DNA from 4 places in the Carnobacterium iners genome. Region 1 is predicted to be linked to each of the others. Evidence: predicted binding sites of a transcription regulator. Region 1 holds the regulator's gene; each other region holds the start of a gene.
The links. The regulator LexA, encoded in region 1, represses DNA repair genes until DNA is damaged. The targets are predictions, from matches to a motif close to CNAACANNTGTTNG.
Positions count from the first base shown of each region.

Region 2: B9Y54_RS10705 (replication-associated recombination protein A) is a predicted target of LexA. The motif match lies at 2,401-2,414, and genes of this name have one in related genera.
Region 3: recX (recombination regulator RecX) is a predicted target of LexA. The motif match lies at 2,853-2,866, and genes of this name have one in related genera.
Region 4: recA (recombinase RecA) is a predicted target of LexA. The motif match lies at 1,867-1,880, and genes of this name have one in related genera.

Region 1 is NZ_FXBJ01000002.1:2,005,537-2,010,121, reverse strand. It holds gene recJ (single-stranded-DNA-specific exonuclease RecJ) at 1-1,952, shown strand, start outside; gene B9Y54_RS09560 (adenine phosphoribosyltransferase) at 1,975-2,487, shown strand; gene lexA (transcriptional repressor LexA) at 2,699-3,322, opposite strand; gene B9Y54_RS09550 (DUF896 family protein) at 3,481-3,720, shown strand; gene tkt (transketolase) at 3,830-4,585, shown strand, end outside.
Region 2 is NZ_FXBJ01000002.1:2,235,638-2,240,222, reverse strand. It holds gene B9Y54_RS10715 (ISLre2 family transposase) at 1-228, opposite strand, end outside; RNA gene ssrS (6S RNA) at 779-966, opposite strand; gene B9Y54_RS10705 (replication-associated recombination protein A) at 1,066-2,334, opposite strand; gene B9Y54_RS10700 (hypothetical protein) at 2,564-2,839, shown strand; gene B9Y54_RS12360 (hypothetical protein) at 3,371-3,547, shown strand; gene B9Y54_RS10695 (pyrophosphohydrolase domain-containing protein) at 3,582-4,106, shown strand; gene gshAB (bifunctional glutamate--cysteine ligase GshA/glutathione synthetase GshB) at 4,108-4,585, shown strand, end outside.
Region 3 is NZ_FXBJ01000002.1:1,764,194-1,768,778, forward strand. It holds gene B9Y54_RS08460 (peptidoglycan-binding protein) at 1-595, opposite strand, end outside; gene B9Y54_RS08465 (general stress protein) at 823-1,698, shown strand; gene B9Y54_RS08470 (general stress protein) at 1,839-2,777, shown strand; gene recX (recombination regulator RecX) at 2,929-3,792, shown strand; gene mutY (A/G-specific adenine glycosylase) at 3,789-4,585, shown strand, end outside.
Region 4 is NZ_FXBJ01000002.1:2,405,298-2,409,882, reverse strand. It holds gene pgsA (CDP-diacylglycerol--glycerol-3-phosphate 3-phosphatidyltransferase) at 1-439, shown strand, start outside; gene B9Y54_RS11520 (competence/damage-inducible protein A) at 599-1,840, shown strand; gene recA (recombinase RecA) at 1,999-3,087, shown strand; gene rny (ribonuclease Y) at 3,412-4,585, shown strand, end outside.

The DNA of each region.
Region 1 (4,585 bases):
ATACAACCGTTTTTGAAAAATTAATTTCAGAAGGAACAGGTTTAATTCTAACCTGTGATAATGGTGTAGCGGGACATGAAGCAATTTCTAGAGCCAATGAACTAGGAATTGATGTGATTGTAACCGATCATCATGAACTACAAAGTACTTTGCCTGATGCTTATGCTATCATTCACCCTAAACACCCAGAAGGACATTATCCTTTTAAAGACTTAGCAGGTGTAGGTATAGCCTTCAAATTAGCCACTGCTCTGTTAGGTGAAATACCTTTAGAAATGCTTGATTTAGTAGCGATTGGAACTGTTGCCGATTTAGTTAGTTTAACTGGTGAGAATCGTGCGCTAGTAAAGCAGGGTCTGGTAATCTTAAGAGAATCTCAAAGAATCGGTTTGATGGCTTTATGTAAAGTTGCTAGTATTAAGCAAAATGAGGCAGACGAAGAAACAATAGGCTTTACGTTGGCACCAAGACTGAATGCTGTCGGACGATTAGGGGATGCAGCTCCAGCTGTTGAATTATTAACAACTTTTGATGACGAAGAGGCCTCAAAGTTAGCGGAAATGGTTAATAAAAAAAATAGCGAAAGACAGGCAATTGTAACTGAAATAACAACTGAAGCTTTAGAAATGATTGACCTAGAAGATTCTAATCAAGGTATTTATGTTTTAGCAAAACAAGGATGGCATGAAGGCGTATTAGGAATCGTAGCGAGTAAAATAGTAGCTAAAACTGGAAAACCAGCTATTATTCTTACTATCGATCAAGAAAAGGGATACGCAAAAGGTTCTGGTAGAAGTACTTTGGCCTATCACTTATACCATGCTTTAGAAGATACAGAGCACTTGATAACAAAATTTGGTGGACATCAAATGGCTGCTGGATTAACTCTCCCAATTGAAAATATAACGGCAATGAGAACAGAGTTAAATGCATTTTTACAACAAAAAGCAGGAAATAACAAACTAGAAGAAGCTTTTGTTATTGATGAAAAGTTGCATATTGAAGAGGTGACTGTAAAGGCGATTGAAGAGTTACAAAAACTGGCCCCATTTGGTACAGATAATCCAAAACCAACATTTCTTTTCGAACAAGTTCAAGTTCAAGAAATTAAAAGAATTGGAAGTGAAAAAACTCATTTGAAGTTGAAGTTACTCGAAGGTGATTCAGTCTTAGATGCAATAGGATTTCATTTGGGAACGATGGCAGAAAATATAGGAGCACAAGCCCAAGTGTCTGTTATCGGTAAACTTAATATTAATGAGTGGAATAGTTTACGTAAGCCTCAGTTGATGCTAGGGGACTTGGTAGTCAAAGGCACACAACTATTTGATCTAAGAAGCACTAGAATAGCAACAAGCATCTGGCAATTACCAATGGCTGACTATATCTTTTTTAACGAGAAAAATTACAAAGAATACCAAGGAAATGTGCCCAAAAACGCTTATTCTTATTTGATAACAAACCCAAAAGATATTGAGCAGATGACCATGAAATCAAGTAAATTAGTTTTAGTTGATTGTCCAAATCATTTAGATTTATTAAGTGAGCTACTAAATAATAGCAAGCCATCTAGTATTTACGTGAGCTTCTTTAATCGAGAAAGCATCTATTTAGAGGGTATGCCAAGCCGAATGCAATTTTCACAAGTCTTTAAATATATTGCAACGCATAAGAATATTGATGTTAGACATAAAATTAAAAATTTATCTAGTCATTTAAAATTAAAGGAAAACACATTAATTTTTATAATCAACGTGTTTTTTGAAGTAGATTTTGTTACAATACAAGATGGTATTATGAATAGTGTGCCAAATGTAAAAAAAATAGGATTAATAGATACAAAAGTTTATCAAAAACGACTGGGGAAATTTGCCGCAGAAGAAGCCCTGATCTACAGTCGCTTTGCAGAGCTTGAAAGCTGGATTAAAAGTCAATTAAATAAAGAACTGTAGAATTGAAACGGAGGAAAATGGAATGGATTTAAAAAATTATATAGCTGATGTACCTGATTTTCCAGAAGAAGGAATTATTTTTCGCGATATATCTCCTTTGATGGCTGACGGTGAGGCTTACCGATTTGCAACAAATGAAATTGTTAAATATGCAAAAGATAAAGGTGTAGATATGATTGTAGGACCTGAGGCACGAGGATTTATTGTGGGGTGCCCAGTAGCTTACGAGTTAGGAATAGGTTTTGCTCCTGCTCGAAAAAAAGGTAAATTACCGCGTGAAACGGTAGAAGTTAGCTACGGTTTAGAGTATGGAAATGACATTTTACAAATTCATAAAGATGCTATTAAACCTGGTCAAAAGGTACTTGTTTGCGACGACTTGTTAGCTACAGGTGGAACGATTGCAGCAACGATTAAACTAATTGAACAATTAGGTGGAGAAGTTGTTGGAACAGCTTTCTTGGTTGAGTTAAGTGAGCTAAAAGGCCGCAATAAAATCGAAGGTTACGATATTTTAGCGTTAATGGAATACTAATGATAATGAGTAAATTTATTTTTGACTAGTCTAGTTAAGGACAGGAAAAAGCAAAAAAATTTTTATCTATAGTGATACCGACCTTAAAATTAGAGTTTAATTCTAATCTTAAGGTCGGTCTTTTTTATCTATAGATAAAAAATTTAGTTTGCTAATAGATGGCTAGATAGCTCTATCAAATTAATAGCTTATTTTTTTACTTTTAAAAAAATTAAAAGATGTGACTACGATATAGACTAACAACTTTACCAAGAATAGTAACCTCATCTAGTAAAATATCGTTCATAGAATCGTTTTCCGGCTGAAGGCGGTAATAATTATCTTCACGGTAAAATCTTTTACAAGTAGCTTCGTCTTCACTTGTTAAGGCGATGACAATGTCTCCATTATTTGCGCTAGATTGTTTACGAATGATGACTTCGTCACCATCAAAGATACCAGCATTGATCATACTTTCTCCTCGTATAGTTAGCATAAATAACGTATCACTCTCTTGTTTTAGATTAGGGGGAAGTGGAAAATAATCAGAAGCTTCTTCAACAGCTAAGATAGGCTCACCTGCTGCCACTGTTCCCAATAAAGGGATTTGTTCTAGTTGAATTCCTAATTTTGTTAATCCAGTAGAGGTTAATTCAATTGCACGTGGCTTACTAGGATCTCTTTGAATAAAACCGTTCTTTTCAAGTCTAGATAAATGTCCATGTACAGTTGATGTAGAAGACAATGAAACAGCTGTTCCAATTTCACGTACTGTTGGCGGATAGCCTTTTAATTTTACTTGATCATGAATATATTGCAAAACTTCAATTTGTCTTGATTCTGGTGTCTTGCGCATAACTAAATACACCTCATTCCTTTTATTATTTCTTTTCTAGAATAACACAAATAAATAGCTGAATCAAACAAATGTTCGCTAAGATAAACCGATTTTGATGCATAAAATAGAGTTTTTTGGTATAGTGTTTAAATAATAAGAATTATGAGGTGAATAAGATGATATCTAAAGAACGAATAGAGCGGATCAACGCTCTAGCAAAAAAAGCTAAAAGTGAAGGATTAAGCTTATCCGAGCAGTCAGAACAAAAAAAGCTAAGAGAAGCATATTTAGCAGCCTTTAGAGGGGGCATGCGCAATCATATTGAAGGATTAAAGGTTGTCGATGAAGATGGTGCAGACGTGACCCCAGATAAATTAAAACAAATTCAAAAAGAAAAAGGTCTGCACAATCGCTAAATTTAGAGAATCCATTAAAAAACTTATTTTTATTAAATAGCGTTCAGACGTTGATTTGAACGCTAAAAAACAGTAAAATGAAATTAACACAATTGAGAGGATGATTTAATTGTTTGACAACACTGACCAATTAGCTATTAATACGATTAGAACACTTAGTATGGAAGGAGTCCAAAAAGCTAATTCTGGACATCCAGGATTACCAATGGGAGCAGCACCAATGGCTTACACACTTTGGGCAAAGCATCTGAAAGTAAATCCTAAAAATTCAAAATGGGTAGATCGTGATCGTTTCGTTCTTTCTGCAGGACATGGTTCTATTATGCTTTATAGTTTATTGCACCTTGCAGGTTACAATGTTTCAATTGAGGATTTGAAAAATTTCCGTCAATGGAATAGTAAAACTCCAGGACATCCAGAAGTAAACTTCACAGACGGTGTTGAAGCTACAACAGGTCCATTAGGCCAAGGAATAGCGAACGCAGTGGGTATGGCAATGGCAGAAACACATTTAGCAGCAACTTATAATAAAGAAAATTTTGCAGTTGTAGACCATTACACATACGCATTGTGCGGAGACGGCGATTTAATGGAAGGGGTTTCATCTGAAGCGGCTAGTTTAGCAGGTCATTTAAAACTGGATAAATTAATTATGTTGTATGATTCAAACGATATTTCTTTAGATGGACCAACATCAAAAGCGTTTACTGAAAATGTAGGGCAACGATTTGAAGCCTATAATTGGCAACATATCTTAGTAAAAGATGGCAATGATATCGAAGAAATTAATGCTGCAATTGAAACCGCAAAAGCTGAAACAACGAAACCAACTATTATTGAAGTAAAAACAATTATTGGTTTTGGC
Region 2 (4,585 bases), 230 kb from region 1:
ATAACGAACAGACCCAAAAATAAACTGAACGGTTTTCCAATCTTCTCGTTTCACTTTCCAACCTTCCTCTTGTTTCTGCTCTTTGATTACCTGATTGAGATGAGTGAAGACATCTCCTACTAATTCAGCGAATACTTCATACATACAGACTTGAATAGCTTCTTCTGTCTCTATTAAATTGCTTGAATCCTTTATTATTTGGTAAACCTTTGATATAATCTTATTCATAAGAAGGCCTCTTTCATTTATGTATTTGCCGCTCAAGCATACATTTATGATAGAACGTCTTCTTTCTTTTTGCTAGTAAAAAATAATAGTATCTCGAGAACTATTTTACACATACCATTCAATAGATAGTTAAGATAAGAGAATCGAATAAAATTACATAAAATAATATAAGCTGAAAATAAAAATAAGTATAAAAAAACTAGCTAAACTTAAAACACTAAATGAAAACCAAATAGAGGGATAGAAAATTGGGATAACACTAGCAAAGGCTAAAAAAGTAAAAAATATACCAAAACTAAAAAAAAGTTATGAGTAAATTTTTTTCTTTCAACGTTAGTTATCGGAATGAAAACGATTGCATTACCACTTATTAAGAAAAAGGGTAATGAGAATAAAAGAAATGCGAAAACGCCAAATAGAATTTGTAGTAACATACCAGTTTATCCCTTCTGTCAATAGCTAGGATTAGTTTTTTTTAGTAGTTTAGAGGTGATAAAATAGAAAAAAGCCACTCAATAAAGAATGGCTTTCAAAGTTTTTCAACTTTAATAAGAAATCCGGTGATGCCGTTTATACGTCCAGGTTGTATTGAACCCGCATTTAGCAGGTGGGCTCCACTGTCAAACGTCTAACTACCAAGTGAAAAGGCTTGTTATTTGCTTGAGTCAGTTTGGATCCCAAGGTATTATTAATTGTTCGGTCAACACATGTTGGACGTGACGAACATCTCAGAATTCTTATCTTTATACTAGCATGCACATAAGATAATGTCAATAATTTAAGAGTCCTTAAGAATATGGAATATACCTATATTACAGCAAAGATAGCGCTATCTCATTATTTCCTTTGATTGATTTTACTGTATTGTCTTGCTAAAGCATCTTCATATTTTCCAGTATGATTTGGATAATAGTAAATAGCTTTTTGTAATTTATTAGGTAAATACTGTTGTTTAACCCATGCTTCTGGATAACTGTGAGGATACTTGTAGCTTACCCCACGATCTAACTTTTTTGCACCTTTATAATGAGAATCTCTTAAATGATCCGGTACGTCACTACTTTTTCCAGAACGAATATCTTGCAAAGCTGCATCAATTGCAATAATAGAAGAATTTGATTTTGGTGAAAGACACAAATCAATCACTACAGTAGCTAACGGGATTCTAGCCTCCGGAAAGCCCAGTCTTTCGGATGCTTGGATTGCTGTAACTGTCCTTTGAGCAGCAGAAGGGTTAGCTAGTCCAATATCTTCATAAGCAATGACCATTAACCTTCTTGCAATAATGGATAAGTCACCTGCTTCAATCAATCGGCCTAAGTAATGCAAAGATGCATTAACATCACTGCCTCTAATAGATTTCTGAAGTGCTGAAATAACATCATAATGAGCATCGCCATCTTTGTCATGGGTCAAGGCTTTTCGCTGAATGCATTCTTCTACAATATCTAGAGTAATTTGAATGATTCCATTATCATCTGGATTAGTAGACTTAACGGCTAACTCTAATCCATTGAGAGAGCTTCTCAGGTCTCCGTTAGTTGCTCTTGAGAGGTGCAATAAAGCATCATCTGTGATGCGAACGTGGTATTTACCTAAACCTCGCTCCCTATCTTCAAGAGCAGAATTTAGAGCTAGTTGTATATCTTCAATAGAAAGCGGCTTTAATTCAAAAATTTGGGCTCGACTTCTAATAGCAGGACTAATTGAAATATAAGGATTCTCGGTCGTTGCTCCAATTAAAATAATCCGACCACTTTCTAAATGTGGCAATAAAAAATCTTGCTTGGGTTTATCTAAACGGTGGACTTCGTCAAGCAAAAGAATGACAGAACCACTCATTTTTGCTTCTTCAGCAACGATTTGTAAATCTTTTTTGTTGTCAGTAGCAGCATTCAACATACGAAAAGCATATTGAGTAGAACCCGCAATAGCACTTGCAATACTTGTTTTTCCAGTACCTGGAGGTCCGTATAAAATCATAGAAGAAAGCATTTTTGCATCGACCATACGTTGAATAATTTTACCTGGTCCTACCAAGTGTGTTTGTCCAATAATTTGATCAATTCGAGTAGGCCGCATAAGGAATGCCAAAGGTTTATTCATGTTTTACACCTCCATAATAGTTACCTTATTAGTATATCACTTTAAAAGTTTAGCATCTAGTTAGAAGGAACGTTTGTTTGTATAAATTATTAATTTAAAATGATAAAAAGTAAGTAATATTCCCTATTATTAAGGAATTATGCTATCATTAATTAAAAGAAAAAGTGAAGTCGTTTAATAGAAAAATAAGATTTTCTTAGAATTTTCGGTTTATAAAGGAGTGGGAACCATGGGGGGAAAGTTAGAGTTAAAAGAAGATTCATCTTTCATTGTACCAGAATTATCTAACATCGAAATAAAGGCAAAGTTGGAAGCTGAAAATATATTAAATGAAGCTTACCGTCAAACGGATAGTATCTATCGGCAGGTTCAAGAGCAACTAGTTGAATTTAAACAGAGTATCAAACAGTCTAAAAAAGAAATAGAAAAAGAAAAACAAGAAAATATCCAAGATACCGAGAAAAAAACGGCACTTTTAGAAGTTAATTATGCTGTTAAAAAGTAACTGTTAAAAAAATAATTTGAGCAAGAAGAAGTACAAATAGATATCTGGTTTAAAAATAAAACTATTGAATTCGAAAATAACTTAACTAGAAAAAACAAGATTATCAAAATGAGGTGGATGGTTATTTAGACTACTTGAGCAAAGAGAGCGAGTGGCTTGCTTTAGACCAAGAATAACTTGATATCAATTCAGAAAGTAAAGAAGTTAAATTGTTTTTTATTTTGCAAGAAAAAAGAGAACAGTATGAATTAGAATTAGCTAATCAATTAGATTAGTATACTAAACCAACGAATGTCAAAAAAATAAAGGTTTAAAGCTTATTATAGCCATAATTCTTTTTATCGAACAGTTGTTATTTAACTTTTTAAGAAAAAGAATTTGCAATTGAATCAAGAATGCCTATACTAATAGCCTGTGCAGCATTGTATTTATTTTATATTTATTTAGTACAAGGAAGAAAAGAGAAAAAAATAAAAAACGAAAAAACACAATTATTACAAACGATGTTGATTGGACAGTATGCAAAATTTAATGAGCAAAAAAAATTCAGATAAAATAGAGCGTTCTTTTGCTGGTGATTTTAGATTTTTAACTCTCATGCAACCGGATCTAAAAGAATCAGAGATAAAGCGCACAGTTTTAGAATCAGAAAATATAGCGCTGAGAAAGCATTCGCTGATGAAAAATACAACAGAAGACTCATTTTGATAAGTTTCAAAAAGGGATAGGAGTAATAGTAAAGATGACTGAAGTATCTACATTCAAACAAGTCAAAGAATTTCATGCTGTTTTTAATCCAACAGATAATAGTACTCCAACAGCGCTTACTTCAAAAGAAGCACTCAATCGGGCGAATTTTTCAACAGAAGAAATAATAGAGTTCCTATATGCAAGTGTGCAAGGAGATTTGATTCTATTTGAAAAAATAATCCAACAATGGGAGTACACTATTAATAAAACAGTAGCAAAAATAAAAATAGAAAAAAAAGAGGTTAAATCAATTTTAGTTGGCCAAGTAGATGCTTTAATAGATGCCAACTACTTTAATTATGGTTCTTTTGTTTTAATGGGCGTAGACCCAACACCCATTTCAACCATCGTACATGAAGCTAATATGGGGAAATTATTTCCTGATGGCAAGCCTCACTATCGTCTAGGGGACGGAAAAGTACTAAAACCAAAAAATTGGGAACAAGAATATGCTCCAGAAACTAGAATTGAAACTGAAATTGAAAAACAAATTAAAGAAAAAAGAGGTAAATTTTAAAATGAAGACAATTAAAGACAATATTAAAGAAATTGAAATGGATCAAGCATTTCATCAAGCTATTTATGGAATCGAAAAAGAAGGATTGCGTGTTTTAAATTCTGGAGAGTTGTCTTTAGCAAAACACCCATCTGAACTTGGGAATCGTTCTTTTCACCCTTATATACAAACAGATTTTAGTGAAACGCAATTAGAACTAATCACTCCTCCACTTCATTCTATCTACGAAACGAATCGTTGGCTGAAGGGTATTCACGATGTTACGCTCAGAACAATTCCTAAGGATGAATTTATCTGGCCGATGAGCATGCCAGTTCCTTTACCGGAAGAGTCTATCATTCCAATAGCGGATTTAGATAATCAGGACGCAGTAGCTTATCGAAATCATTTAGCAGCTAAATATGGAAAAAACAAGCAAATGCTAAGTGGGATACACTACAATTTTGAATTAGATAAAGAGATGATGCGACAATTGTACT
Region 3 (4,585 bases), 240 kb from region 1:
TGTCACCAAATTTAACGATATGAGTTTCATTTTTTAGGTTTGATACTAGTGAATCTTCTTTTTTGTAATTATCTAGATCAAAAGCAAACTGATTAAGACTGATCCCAAAACTAGCTAAATAATCATCAGGGTCACGATGATTTGTTCCTCCAAGATGAATAGAAACCCAATGGTGTGTTTTAATGCCTTTTTCTTTTAATGTCTTTCCTGTATTTAATGTCCTTGGTATCCCAGCTTCATTAGCTAGTTTTTTTAAAAGCCAAACATAAGCAAGATAGTCTTTTTTGAAAATTAAAGGATCCGATGTGCGAGCTAACTCTACTTGAGCATACGCATAGGCGTTTGCATTTGCTCCTGCTCCATATTGAACGAATCCAGTCTTACTTAATTGAACTATTTTTCCTCCTCCACCAACCCAATGGCTAACAAAAGCGCCTCCTTTCAAAGCTTGTTGAGCCATAAAAGTTAGTTCGTTTTCCAATGCATTTTTACCAGTATTAAGGGCATTGCCTGATTCGTGGGCAATAATAATAGTTGATTTAATTAGTGGGTATTGTTTAAATACAATGAGTCTTTTTTCGATTTGATTAGACATCTAACTCCTCCATTTTTTATTATCTCTTTGATAAACGGTCGACGGTTTATGATGAGATAACGAAAACGAGCGAATGAACGTTACATTTTCAAAGAATAAGTCGGCGCTGAGGGTTCTTCTTTGATTGAGTATTTAGTTTTTGCTATCATTAAGGTAGTTAGACAAATGAACAGGTAGTTTAGTTGATTTAAAAAGCTAAATGATTTTAGAGAGGAAGAGTGAAGACCATGCAAAGAATTGTAGAAGGAACGTACGCATCAACTGAAGAAGCAATAAAAGCAGTAGAGCGCTTATTAAATGAGGGCTATCTAGCTGAAGAACTACTCATTATAACGGATGAAAAGCATGAAGATGAGTTAGAAGATTTAACTTTAGTAGACGTCGAATCGGTTGAAGACGATGAAGATAACGATGAAGATGACGAAGAAGAGTCGCTTTGGGATAAAATCAAAGAAACATTCCGAATGGGCGACTATACGAATGATAATGAGTCTAATACGTTAGTTGAACATGGTGTTGATGTCGAAACAGCAGAGCATTTTAGCGAGTCCTTAGAAAATCATGAGATTATTATTCTAACAAACAGCACGGCTCCTGCTCATTCAAAGCAATTATCATCGGTAAATAAAGATGTGTTAAACGACGATGAAAAAAATGAAGCTAGTCTATCTGCTAAGGAACAAGTAGAACCTAGTGAAACAGAAACAAAAGAAGCGATGAATCCGGCAACGGGAGAAGGCGAGCTATTTGATCCTTCTAAATCTCAGTCTGCAAGAGAAGACGTACCCGGAACGTCAACTGCATCTTCACCAGATAAAGAAGTAAACCATGATAATAGCGAACGAGATTTACTTAAACAAGATAGAAAAGATGCACCTCATCTAACTGGTGATGAAGAAACAGTTAACACAGAAGAGGGCAACCATGTTTATCCCGACAACATTAGCACAGGTGTTGTTGGAGAAGGTTTAACAGTGGAGACAGAACCTAGAAAAGCAGAGCATCCCAATCCGCACAACGATATTCCTGAAAGTGATGCTTATTACAGCAATAAATATGAAAATGCTGGTGGGAAAACAATTAAAGATGACGAAGAGCAATAAAACTTACTTGGCCCGATGAATGCAACGTTTTATTCGGGCTACTTATTTTAGCCACGTATGTATCCGCTTTATTAATAAATAAAGTAAGGTGATTCCTATTATTGACTGACAAACTAAAAAATAGAAAGAAGTGTATAAAAATGAGTAAAGTAGTTGAATCCTCTTACAACACAGTAGATGAAACAATTTTTGCTGTAGAACGCTTATTAAGTGAAGGCCGTATGGTGAACGATATTATTATTGTGACAAGCAAAACAAATTATTCGGATATTCAAAATCGAACATTAGTTGAAGTTGATAAGGTTTCTACTGATGGAGATTATAATATGTGGGAAAAAATAAAAGAGATGTTTACAGACGTTAGCCCAGAGTTAGCATTAGAGCATTATGGAATTGATAAACAAACGGCTCTCCAGTATAATGATGTTTTAAAATCCGGTAATTATGTTATTCTTGTAAAAGAAGACAATGGTATTCCAATTCGTCAACAGCTAGAAAACGGTCCTAAAGAACTGGGTAAATCAAGCAAGGAAGAAAAGAACAATAAACCAATTGGACGAGGCGGAAGTGGCTCGAAAGTTATTTCAAATACTTCGGAACCTACTGGTAAATCAGCCGTTTATTATGATAAGGATGTCGGTCTATTAAATCAAGAAATTGATTTTTTAAGTGAAAAATATTCTGGTAGACCAGAAGATAGAACGGACGAGAATGCCGGTTTTAGTAAAGCGAGACAACTTAAACCAGTCGGACGAGGCGGCAGTGGCGTTAGAAAAACGAAAGATACAACGCTACCCGAAGGAGAAAGTGCGATGCCTAGTTTCGAGGATAGATACTTGAGTGATGGCACGCTTCAAGATAATACGAAACCGATTACAAATGAAGCGAAAAGAAAACAATCTGTTAATACCTATGATCCAACAGATAATCCGTTGCAAGGAAATCCAACAGATGAAACAGGAAACCAAATAAACGATAGACACGAGACGGCAGTTGAAGATTCTCAAGATTTACCCCGTTTTACTGGCAATTCAATCACAGGGCAACCGGTTGTTGATCCGCTAGCTGATAAAGAATAAAAAGGAAAAATCAAAGTAACCGATAGAAGGAAGTTTTTTGCTTCTAATCGGTTGCTTTTTTTTAGTGTTAGTAGGCAAACTTCTGTTCTATTTTTTGAAACAATCTATGGTATACTAGGACAACCGATACAATTATAGGAGGCGAATACCTGTGACAGACGATTCATTTAAAAAAATAGTTTCTTCAAAGGATCTAACGCCTGATGAAGATTTACCAAAAATAACCAAAATTGAGACACAAAAAAGAAAAGGACGTTACAATATTTATTTAGATGAAGATTATGCTTTCCCAATAGATGAAGCTATTCTGGTAAAGTATGCTTTATATAAAGGAATGGTTATCTCTGATGACTTCAGAGAAGAATTAGAATCAGAAGATGGCTTTAGAAAAGCGTATACGAGGTCTTTAAATTATTTGAATTATGGCTTGCGTTCTGAAAAAGAAGTGCGTGATGATTTAGCTAAACATGAGTTTTCAGACGTGGCAGATGAGGTTATCGAAAAGCTAGAGGAACAAGGCTACTTAGATGATTTAATGTATGCAGAAAGTTATACACGTACGGGAGCCAATGTTGGAGGCAAAGGTCCTCGTGTCATCAAGCAAGAATTAAAAAGACGAGGCATTGCTGAAGAAAATATTGAAAAGGCAAGTGAGCAGTATCCATTTGACCAAATGGTTGAAAATGGGATTCAACTAGCTGAAAAAGTTATTCGTCGTTCTTCCCAACATTCTACTCGTGAAACCAATAATAAATTGCGCCAAAACCTGATGCAAAAAGGATTTGACTCAGATATTATTACACAAGTATTAGAAGAAGTGACCGTTGAAAAAGAAGAAGATGAAGAATATGTAGCAATAAAAGCGCAAGGAGATAAAATCTGGCGTAAGCAAGCTAAATTAAAAGGCTATAAAAAAATTCAAAAAGTAAAAAGTAGTTTGTTTCAAAAAGGGTTTACAGGAGAATTAATCAATCAATTTATTGAGGAAAAAGAATTGGAAGATCAAAACGAATGACAAAAAAAAGAGAGCAACAAAATGAGACAAGAGCATTACTAGATCAGCATGGTATTCAAATGTGGTCAGAAGAAAAAATTGAACGATTCAGAGCAACGCTATTAAGTTGGTATGATATTGAAAAAAGGACGTTGCCATGGAGAATAAGCAATGACCCTTATCGTATCTGGGTATCTGAAATTATGCTACAACAAACGCGTGTAGACACTGTCATTCCTTATTACCTAAATTTTATGGAGCAATTTCCAACGATTAAAGACTTGTCTCAAGCGCATGAAGACAAGTTATTGAAGGCTTGGGAAGGATTAGGTTACTACTCACGAGTTCGTAATATGCAAAAAGCAGCTAAACAGATCATGACCGACTATGAAGGTGAAATGCCTCGTGATCCAAAAGAAATCATTAAATTAAGTGGTATAGGTCCTTACACTGCAGGTGCGATAGCGAGTATGGCTTTTGATTTACCAGAACCGGCAGTAGACGGTAATGTGATGCGAGTGGTGAGTCGTCTTTTTGAAATAGAGGTAGATATTGCTAAACCAGCTAGTCGAAAAATTTTTGAAGCAGTAATGAGAGAAATCATTGATCCTTATAAGCCTGGTGATTTCAATCAAGCCTTTATGGATTTAGGCTCAAGCATTTGTACACCTAAAAATTATCACCCAGAGCTAAGTCCAATTAAAGAATTTAATGCGTCCTATATAAATGAAACCTGGGCGAACTACCCTGTGAAGAGTAAAAAGAAAAAAGCCGTTCCAGTTTATTACGACGGGTTCTTAATCGAAAATGAGCA
Region 4 (4,585 bases), 400 kb from region 1:
CTTTGCAGTTGCTAGTATAACGGACTGGCTTGATGGCAAAATTGCTCGTTCAAGAGGTTTAGTGACTAATTTCGGTAAATTTGCCGATCCATTAGCTGATAAGATGTTGGTAATGACTGCTTTAATTATTCTAGTTGAACAAGGTCTAGCTTCTTCATGGATTGTAGCGATTATCGTTTGTAGAGAACTAGCCGTAACAGGATTACGCCTATTACTAGTTGAACAAGGTGGGACAGTTTTGGCCGCAGCGTGGCCAGGTAAAATTAAGACGATGACTCAAATGATTGCTATCATACTATTGCTAGTAGACAACTTACCTTTTGAAGGCTTAGGTATCCCTTTAGCTGATATCATGTTGTATATCTGTTTATTCTTTACTATTTATTCAGGAATTGATTATTTCGTGAAAAATAAAATTGTTTTTAAAGGGTCAATGTAACCTGAATTTAACGCCTGGATTTAACGTAAAACTAGGAGAATATAGACAAAATAGGCTGGGACAATTGTTCCAGCCTTTTCTTAGGTAACAAGTTATTATCTAAGATAAAAATAAAATGTGATTGAGAAACGTATATTAACTATAAGTGAGGAGAATTTAATGAATGCTGAAATAATTGCAATTGGAACAGAATTATTATTAGGGCAGGTAGTCAATACGAATGCGACTTTCTTGTCTAAAGAATTAGCAACATTAGGGATAGAAGTCTATCACCAATCTGTTGTAGGAGATAACCCTAAAAGATTAAAAGAGGCGATAGAGCTTGCTGAAAAGAGAAGTGAGTTAGTAATTTTAACTGGTGGATTGGGCCCAACAAAAGATGATGTAACGAAACAAGTAGTAGCAGAACATCTTGGCAAAGAGTTAGTGATAGATGAAGCGGCAATGAAAAAAATACGCCTATTCCATAAACAAAGAAAACACCCAATGACGGAAAATAATCAACTTCAAGCATTAATAATAGAAGGATCAGTTGTTTTGAAAAATAATAATGGGTTAGCAGTAGGGATGTTTTTAAACTTAGAAAATCAGTCTTTTTTACTGTTACCGGGTCCCCCACATGAACTGGAGAAGATGTTTGAACAAGAAGTAAAACCTCTATTGTTAAAACAAACATCAAAAGAGACCGTTTTATTATCAAGAGTTTTACGCTTTTATGGAATAGGAGAGTCACGTCTAGTCACCTTAATAGATGATTTAATTGAAAATCAACTAAATCCAACACTTGCTTCTTATACAGGTAAATATGAAGTTAGCTTGCGTCTAACAGCAAATGGCAGCTCTAATACAGAGTGTGAAAAAAAGTTGGACAATCTAGAAGCTATCATAAGAGAACGTGCCGGAGACTATATATACGGCTATGGTGACGACAATAGCTTAGTTGAAGTGGTTAGCAAATTAATAAAAGAGAAAAAATTAACGCTCTCAGCAGCTGAAAGTTTAACAGGCGGGGCTTTTCAAAGTATGCTGACAAGTACATCTGGCGCTTCAGAATTTTTTGAAGGTGGGCTAGTTACTTACAGCAATCGTATAAAAGAAGAGCAGCTTAATGTTGACCGTAAAATAATAGATCAATTTGGAGTTGTTAGTAGTCAATGTGCTATTAAAATGGCAGAGAATGTTAGACAATTATTCAATTCGGATATAGGAATCTCATTTACAGGCGTAGCTGGTCCGTTAGAACTAGAAAATAAAAAACCGGGCACAGTTTGGATAGGTATAGCAGTGAAAAACAAAGAAACGTATGCAAAATGTTTCAATTTCGAAGGTGATAGAAATAAGAATAGGGAACTCTCAGTTTTGTCAGGGCTACACTTAATTTATAGAGACTTACTAGACTAGTTTAAAAAACAGAGTCAAAAACGTACCGAATGTTTGTTCGCTTTTTTCTTGCATTTTATAAAAAAAGAAAGTATGATAGATGTTGTGAGACTGATAAAAAATAAAAACTAATTAGATAAATAAAAGGGCAATGAATAGATAATTTAGGGGGACATAAAATGGCAGAAGATCGTAAGCAAGCGCTAGAGCTAGCTTTGAAAAAAATTGAAAAAAACTTCGGTAAAGGTTCAGTCATGAAATTAGGAGAAAAAGTTGATACTCGTATTTCAACTATTCCAAGTGGTTCATTAGCATTAGATGTAGCATTGGGGGTAGGTGGCTTTCCAAGAGGAAGAATCATAGAAGTATACGGACCAGAAAGTTCTGGTAAAACAACAGTTGCCTTGCATGCAGTAGCAGAAGTCCAAAAACAAGGTGGAATAGCTGCGTTTATTGATGCTGAAAATGCATTAGATCCTAAATATGCAGCAGCATTAGGAGTAGATATTGATGAGTTGCTCTTGTCACAACCTGATACAGGCGAACAAGGATTAGAGATTGCCGATGCATTAGTTTCAAGTGGTGCTGTTGATATTGTTGTCATTGATTCAGTGGCTGCATTAGTTCCTCGTGCAGAAATCGAAGGCGAAATGGGAGACAGTCATGTTGGTTTACAAGCTCGTTTGATGTCTCAAGCTCTGCGTAAATTATCTGGTTCAATTAATAAAACAAAAACAATTGCTTTATTCATCAATCAGATTCGTGAAAAAGTAGGAGTGATGTTTGGTAATCCTGAAATAACACCAGGTGGCCGTGCTCTTAAATTTTATGCAACGATTCGCTTAGAAGTCAGACGTGCAGAACAAATTAAACAAGGTACGGATATTGTGGGAAATAGAACAAAAATAAAAGTAGTAAAAAATAAAGTAGCCCCACCATTTAGAGTAGCAGAAGTTGATATTATGTACGGAGAAGGAATTTCTCAAGTTGGCGAACTTGTAGACATGGGGTCAGAAAAAGACATTATCGATAAAGCAGGAGCTTGGTATTCTTATGAAGGCGAAAGAATCGGACAAGGGCGCGAAAATGCAAAACGTTATTTCTTAGACCATCCGGAACTAAGAGTCGAAATTGAGAAAAAAGTACGTGCAGCTTATGGTATAGGTGATGCACCAGAAGAAACTGAGAAAGTTGAAAAAACTGAAAAAAAGAAACCTGATGCAACTCTAGAAAAAAAAGGTAAGTCATCTTTAACGGAAGAAAAATAAATTTTTTGAACTATTTTTTGAACTATTTAAAGAAGCTAAATTGGATTATATCCGTTTAGCTTCTTTTTTTGAAAGAAAAAGAGGCTGGAAATAAAGACTAAAGAAGATATTGGTCTTATTTTATAGACAAAAACAAGGTAATCAGCCCTAAAAGTTATTATTCAGTTGACATGTCCAGTGTAGACAATTAAAATTAAGGTATCCTTTATTTTATCTTTAGATAATAGGTAGGTTTTTATTGGTGGAAAAGAACAAAGTACTACCAGATAATCAATAGTTAATAAACAGGAAAAAATAAATTAAATAAGATACGGAGGTGGAAGAATGAATTTTAACAGTATAGCCTTCGCTATCGTTACTTTAATTGTTGGTATTTTTGTAGGATATGCCATCCGAAAATCAAAACATGAAAAAGAATTGGTTGGTGCTAGAAACACTGCAACTGGAATATTGGATGAAGCGCAAAGAGAAGCAGAAACCATGAAAAAGGAAGCGATGTTAGAAGCGAGGGATGAAAACTACAAATATAGAACTGAAATTGAAACTGAGCTGAAAGAAAGAAGAAATGAGATTCTAAGACAAGAAAATCGGTTAGTGCAACGTGAAGATAATATTGACCGTAAAAATGATAGCTTAGAAAAACGTGAACGGACACTTGAAGCAAAAGAAGAAAAATTAGTTTTAAAACAACAATTATTGGACGATTTGGAGAATCAAGCAAGAAAAATAGTTGAACAACAAGAAATAGTACTAGAAAATGTAGCCGCTCTTTCACGAGAAGATGCTAAACATATTATTATAGAAGAAACAGAAGAACAATTATCTCATGAACTTGCGGTCATGGTGAAACATTCTGAAGAGAAAGCAAAAGAAGAAGGAGATCGTCGCGCACGTGATTTGATTGCTTTAGCTATTCAAAGAAGTGCTGCAGACCAAGTTTCTGAATCTACAGTTTCTGTCGTTTCTTTACCAAATGATGAGATGAAAGGCCGTATTATTGGCCGTGAGGGCCGTAATATACGTGCTCTTGAAACATTAACTGGGATTGATTTAATTATTGATGATACACCAGAAGCAGTTATTTTAAGTGGATTTGATCCAATTCGTCGTGAAATTGCCCGTATGACACTCGAAAAACTTATTCAAGATGGTAGGATTCATCCTGCTCGCATTGAAGAAATGGTCGAGAAATCACGTAAAGAAATGGACGAACGAATCCGCGAAATTGGTGAACAAGCAACATTTGAAGTTGGAGTACATTCGATTCATCCTGATATTATAAAAATACTAGGACGTTTGCGCTTTAGGACCAGTTATGGACAAAATGTTTTGCAACATTCGATTGAAGTTGCTAAGCTAGCAGGAGTGCTTGCTGCTGAATTAGGAGAAGACGTAACGTTAGCTAAACGTGCAGGATTGCTTCATGATATTGGAAAGGCATTAGACCACGAAGTTGAAGGTTCACATGTGGAAATCGGTGCAGAAATTGCTATGCGTT